Tistrella bauzanensis: one gene and its partner. Each later gene encodes a partner of the first gene's protein in a complex. Links are inferred from orthologs where the notes say so. Each region holds a gene or a part of one and is shown in the gene's direction. Other genes may lie near its edges. The genes, in order: metK and groL.

The links.
Region 2: the proteins of metK (region 1) and groL are in contact, whole or in part, in a cryo-EM structure (PDB 8P4O), measured with the Escherichia coli proteins. The link is inferred for Tistrella bauzanensis from one-to-one orthologs.

The regions. Positions count from the first base shown.
Region 1 is NZ_BMDZ01000012.1:50,501-53,801, forward strand. The notes cover bases 45-3,026. They hold metK (methionine adenosyltransferase), read left to right. Parts: upstream 45-941; coding sequence 942-2,111; downstream 2,112-3,026. Other genes in these bases: IEW15_RS07440 (helix-turn-helix domain-containing protein), read left to right, coding at 210-614; trmB (tRNA (guanosine(46)-N7)-methyltransferase TrmB), read left to right, coding at 2,217-2,996. UniProt on the Escherichia coli protein: Catalyzes the formation of S-adenosylmethionine (AdoMet) from methionine and ATP.
Region 2 is NZ_BMDZ01000019.1:25,559-28,787, reverse strand. What follows is about bases 15-2,924. They hold groL (chaperonin GroEL), read left to right. Parts: upstream 15-601; coding sequence 602-2,248; downstream 2,249-2,924. Other genes in these bases: IEW15_RS09915 (SDR family NAD(P)-dependent oxidoreductase), read right to left, coding at 2,468-2,924; groES (co-chaperone GroES), read left to right, coding at 195-485; hflX (GTPase HflX), read left to right, coding at 15-31. In the rest of the region: more of hflX, read left to right, coding at 1-14; more of IEW15_RS09915, read right to left, coding at 2,925-3,223.

The DNA.
Region 1 (3,301 bases):
TTTGCGATGTCGAGTCTGCGGGATAAGCAACTGATGCGTGTTCAACCTGTCACTGGAGGCGAGTGTGACCGGGAATGCAACCCGGAATACGCGTTTCATGCAGCCCCATGCGCGCGCCGGGGTTGACCCATGCCATGGCGTGATGTCATCTATCCGGCTGGTAACAGGTCGGAAACGAGGCCTGCGGGGTGCGAGGAGGGATGACGCGGATGGTGACGAGACTGAACCCGATTGACGCTCATGTCGGTGGACGCGTGCGGTTGCGCCGGCAGCTTCTGGGGCTCAGCCAGGAAAAGCTGGGGCAGCGGGTGGGACTGACCTTCCAGCAGATCCAGAAATATGAACGCGGCACCAATCGCATCGGCGCGGGCCGGCTGTTCCTGATCGCCCATGCATTGGATGTGCCGGTATCGTTCTTCTATGATCAGGCAGAAGCGGTGGCGGGAGGACGCGGGCTGATCAGCGTCGACGACGGCTTCGACTGGGCGGTGATGGAAGGCCCGGACGCCCAGATGCTGGCCTTCGACTTCGCCCGCATTCCCGATGCACGCACCCGCACCCGTGTGATTGATCTGGCGCGGTCGATGAGCGACGCGATCGGCACCGGTGCCTGAAAAACGTGCTTGATTCCGGAAGCACGTCGTGGAAGTTTCATCCGAGGGTTTGAGCAAAACCAATGCGCGAAAATCACATGTCCCGCAAGCGTGACCTGTGAGAGCGTGGGTATGCCAGATCATCCGTGGTCGGATTTGTGCCGCTTGCCGCCACGTTAAACAGTGCGCTAAGTGGGCTTGGTGGGCGCATTCCCGTGTCAACCCGCCGAGAACCCAGACGCACGGAGTCCATCGTAGGCAACCGGCGGGCTGAAAGCCCGCGAGGTTGCCCGGACCGTGGTCGGAGCCACGGTTCGTCGTCGGTTCTTGAGGGGTTGAAGACGCGTCATGGCCCGCAGCAACTACCTGTTCACCAGCGAGTCGGTCTCCGAAGGCCATCCAGACAAGATCTGTGACCGGATTTCGGATGCCGTTCTCGACCATCTTCTGTCTGCCGACCCGTTCTCGCGGGTCGCCTGTGAAACGCTCGCGACCACCAATCGGGTGGTGATTGCGGGTGAGATCCGCTCCAAGGGCGACACCTCGCCCGAAACCATCGAGCAGGTGGCGCGCGACGTCATCCGCGACATCGGTTACGAGCAGGACGGCTTCCACTGGCGGACCGCCAGGATCGAAGTGCTTCTGCACGATCAGTCGGCCGATATCGCGGTCGGCGTCGATGCCGCCGGCAACAAGGATGAGGGCGCCGGCGACCAGGGCATCATGTTCGGCTATGCCTGCCGGGAAACCGACGCGCTGATGCCGGCGCCGCTCCACTATGCCCACACCATCCTGCGCAATCTGCGTGCGGCCCGCCGCTCGGGCGACGTGGCGCTGCTTGGCCCCGACGCCAAGAGCCAGGTGACCCTGCAATACGAAGGCGGCAAGCCGGTGGGCGCCACCTCGATCGTGTTGTCGACCCAGCACATCGCCGGCGTCACCCAGGACGAGGTGAAGGCCGCCGTGCGGCCGATCATCGAGGCCTCGCTGCCTGCGGGCTGGATGTGCGACGACGCCCATCTCTATATCAATCCGACCGGCAATTTCGTGATCGGCGGCCCGGATGGCGATGCCGGCCTGACCGGGCGCAAGATCATCGTCGACACCTATGGCGGTGCAGCACCCCATGGTGGCGGCGCCTTCTCGGGCAAGGATCCGACCAAGGTCGACCGGTCGGCCGCCTATGCCGCGCGCTATCTGGCGAAGAACGTGGTGGCGGCCGGGCTGGCCGATCGCTGCACCATCCAGCTCTCTTATGCTATCGGCGTGTCGCATCCGCTGTCGGTCTATGTCGACACCCACGGCACCGGCACGGTTGACGAGGCCAGGCTGGAAGCGGCGATGCGCGAGGTGATGAACCTGACCCCGCGCGGCATCCGCGAGCATCTGCAGCTGAACAAGCCGATCTTTGCCCGCACCGCCTCCTATGGCCATTTCGGGCGCGAGCCCGAGGCCGATGGCGGCTTCTCGTGGGAGAAGACCGATCTGGTGGAGGCGATCAAGCAGCTTGTGCTCTGATCCTGATCCATGCGATCAGCAAGGGGCGGCATCCGGAGATCCGGGTGCCGCCCGCTTTTTTGTCGACAGCCCACCCCTCTGACCAGCCCGGACACCGGACAGCCGATGACCGTTTCAAGCCATAAGCCCGCCGCCCCGCCCGCCGCCACGACCGTCTCTGATGCCGATGACGCCGACAGCCATGGCGACAGTGTTGGTCGGCGCCACTTCGGCCGCCGCATCGGCCGGCCGCTGAAAGCCAATCGCAGCCGGGTGCTGGAGCAGACGCTGCCGGCGCTGGCGATTGCGCTGCCGCCGCGCGGCGAGGGCGGGTCGCTGTCGCCGATCGACCCCTATGCGCTGTTCGATCATCCGCCGGCGGCGCTGGCGCTGGAAATCGGCTTCGGCGGCGGTGAGCATCTGATCGCCAGGGCCGAGGCCGAGCCCGACACCGGCTTCATCGGCTGCGAGCCCTATATCGGCGGCATGTCGGCGCTTCTGGTTGAACTGGAGGTCCGCGGCCTGCGCAATGTACGGGTGCTGGGCGATGATGCCGCCCGCCTGCTGGACGTGCTGCCCGATGCCTGTCTCGACCGGGTCTATCTGCTGTTCTCGGACCCCTGGCCCAAGCGCCGCCACGCCAAGCGCCGTTTCATCCAGCCCGAGACGGTGGCGGCGCTGGCCCGGGTGCTGAAGCCGGGCGGCGAGCTGACGGCCGCCACCGATCATACCGATCTGTGTGCCTGGACACTGGCCCATGTTCGCGCCCATCCGGCCTTCACATGGACGGCACGCCGGCCAGGCGACTGGCAGCGGCGGCCCGACGGCCAGATCGAGACCCGCTATGAGGCCAAGGCCCGCGCCGCGGGACGGGTGCCGGTGTTCATGCGGTTTCTGAAGACCTGAGCATTTTTCTGGGGGGCTGCGTGCTTTTTCCGAAGATCCGGCGTGTTTCCAGCGCGGAATCGCTCTGGGCGGCCTTGTCTGGCCGCAGTGACACCCCCACGTTCGCTGAGGCGCCGATTGCAGGCAGGCGAGGTTGCGGCGGATGGACGGCGGGGCGCGGGCGCCCCCGGGGACAAACTCCTTGCGGTTCCGTTACATATGCGTATATTGACCGTCGTCCGCGTTTGCGGACCGCCGGCGATCCCGCCAGCGCCCAAGCCGACGAGCCTTCCGCCCCGGTGAGGGACCGGAGGGGTATCCGGCGT
Region 2 (3,229 bases), on another replicon or contig:
CCATCTTTCCGCGCCGGATTCCGACACATGATTTTTTTCGGCCGGCCGGTGATTTTTTTCGGCCGGCCGTCCTTGAACGAATTGCTAGCACTCTTACCTGAGGAGTGCTAAACAGCCCGCGTGATGCTGGCGATAACCGCATCCCCGCGGGCCGGCACATCCTCAGAGAACCGCTCAGACTGGAGAGATTACCCATGGCGATTCGTCCGCTGCATGATCGCGTCGTTGTGCGCCCGATCGAGCAGGAGCAGAAGACGGCCGGCGGCATCATTATCCCCGACACCGCCAAGGAGAAGCCGCAGCAGGGCGAAGTTGTTGCGGTGGGCAATGGCACCCGCGGCGACGACGGCAAGCTGGTGGCGCTCGACGTGAAGGTCGGCGATCGCGTGCTTTACGGCAAGTGGTCGGGCACCGAGGTGAAGGTCGATGGCCAGGACGTTCTGATCCTGAAGGAGCAGGACATTTTCGGCGTGATCGAGGGCTGATCCCTCTCAACGGCCGCATCTCTGGCCCCGGGTGACCGGGGCCAATGACGATCTTCAGGGATGCCGCGCCCATACGGGTGCGCCCCTGTCACAATTCGAGCTTTCGAGGAACGAACATGGCTGCCAAGGAAATCAAGTTTGGTAATGACGCCCGCGTCAAGATTCAGCGCGGTGTCGACGCCCTTGCCAATGCCGTGAAGGTGACGCTGGGCCCCAAGGGCCGCAACGTCGTGATCGAGAAGTCCTTCGGTGCGCCACGCATCACCAAGGACGGCGTCTCGGTCGCCAAGGAAATCGAGCTGTCGGACAAGTTCGAGAACATGGGCGCCCAGCTCGTTCGCGAAGTTGCCTCGCGCACGGCCGACAATGCCGGTGACGGCACCACCACCGCCACCGTCCTCGCCCAGGCGATCTTCAACGAGGGCCTCAAGTCGGTTGCCGCCGGCATGAACCCGATGGATCTGAAGCGCGGCATCGATCAGGCGGTGATCAAGGTCGTCGAGACCCTGAAGACCCGGTCGAGCCCGATCAACACCTCGGACGAGATTTCGCAGGTCGGCACGATTTCGGCCAATGGCGAGCGTGAGATCGGCGAGATGATCGCCGAGGCCATGCAGAAGGTTGGCAAGGAAGGCGTCATCACGGTCGAGGAGGCGAAGAGCCTGCTGACCGAGCTGGACGTGGTCGAGGGCATGCAGTTCGATCGCGGCTATGTCTCGCCGTATTTCGTCACCAATGCCGAGAAGATGGAAGCCGAGCTTGAGAGCCCGCTGATCCTTCTCTACGAGAAGAAGCTGTCGAGCCTCCAGCCGATGCTGCCGGTGCTTGAGTCGGTGGTTCAGCAGAACCGCCCGCTGCTGATCATCGCCGAGGACGTCGAAGGCGAGGCCATGGCCACCTTGGTGGTCAACAAGCTGCGCGGCGGCCTGCGCGTCGCGGCCGTCAAGGCCCCCGGCTTCGGCGATCGCCGCAAGGCCATGCTGCAGGACATCGCGATCCTGACCGGCGGCCAGGTGATCTCGGAAGATCTGGGCATCAAGCTTGAGACTGTCACCATCGACATGCTCGGCACCGCCAAGATGGTCCGCATCACCAAGGACGACACCACCATCGTCGACGGTGCGGGCGAGAAGGACGAGATCCAGGGCCGCGTGGCGCAGATCAAGGCGCAGATCGAGGAGACCACCTCGGACTACGACCGTGAGAAGCTCCAGGAGCGTCTGGCGAAGCTGGCCGGCGGCGTCGCGGTGATCCGCGTCGGTGGCGCCAGCGAGACCGAGGTGAAGGAGCGCAAGGACCGCGTCGACGACGCGCTGCATGCAACCCGCGCCGCGGTCGAAGAGGGCATCGTTCCCGGCGGCGGTACCGCGCTGCTGTATGCCATCTCGGCGCTCGAAGGCCTGGCTGGCGCCAATGCCGACCAGACCACCGGCATCGACATCGTCCGCCGTGCGCTGAGCCGTCCGGTTCGCCAGATCGCCGACAATGCCGGCGTCGATGGCGCGGTGATCGCCGGCAAGCTGCTGGAGAGCACCGACACCAACTGGGGCTTCGACGCCCAGAAGGGCGAGTATACCGACCTGGTGAAGGCCGGCATCATCGACCCGGTGAAGGTTGTCCGCAGCGCCCTGCAGGACGCTGCATCGGTTGTCGGTCTGCTGATCACCACCGAGGCGATGATCGCCGAGAAGCCCGAGAAGAAGGACTCCGCTCCGGCCGGTGGCATGGGCGGCATGGGTGGCATGGGCGGCATGGATTTCTGATCCAGCCAAACCCGGTCCACCCTGGCCGGAGCCTTCTGGTTCCGGGCAGGATACAAGATCAGGCTGCGGTCCCGGAAACGGGGCCGCAGCCTTTTCTTTTTCAGGTGCGAGCGACCATCTGCCATGCCAACGGTTCGTCGCTCCGCCGCATGCCCACGAAAAATGTCCGCCCGGCACATGCCGGGCGGACGTCTCTTCAGATGATCGTTGCCTGATGCGTCAGCCGCGCTTGATCGCGAAATTGTTGAACGCCTGCATCACCGGCATCAGTTCCAGCGTGTTGACATTCACATGCCGCGGCATCTTGGTCACCCAATGGATGACGCCGGCAATGTCGTCGGCGCTCATCGGGGTCATGCCCTCATAGACCTTCGAGGCACGGCTGTCGTCGCCCGAAAACCGCACCAGACTGAATTCGGTTTCCGCCATGCCCGGCTCGATGCAGGTGACGCGGACGTTGGAGCCCAGAAGGTCGGCGCGCAGGTTAAGCGAGAACTGATGCACGAAGGCCTTGGTGCCGCCATAGACATTGCCGCCCGGATAGGGATAGGTGCCGGCGACCGAGCCCAGATTGATGATGTGGCCGCGATCGCGCGCCACCATGCCCAGCAGCACCGCGCGGGCCATGTAGGTGACGCCCTTGATGTTGGTGTCGATCATGGTGTCCCAGTCGTCCAGATCCGCCGACTGGGCCGGGTTGAGGCCGCGGGCGAGACCGGCATTGTTGATCAGGACGTCGACGGCATCGAACGGTGCGGGCAGGGCGGCGATTGCGGTTTCCACCGCCGCACGGTCGCGGACGTCGAGGGTGACGACGTGAACCTCGCCGCCAAGCTCGGCCTTCAGCGCCTCAAGCCGCTCGGTCCGCCGCCCGATCAGGACGAGGCGATCGCCCGATGCCGCATAGGCGCGGGCGAGGGCGGCACCGAAGCCGGCAGTGGCGCCGGTGATCAGTACGGTCAGACGGTCGGTCATCAAGAA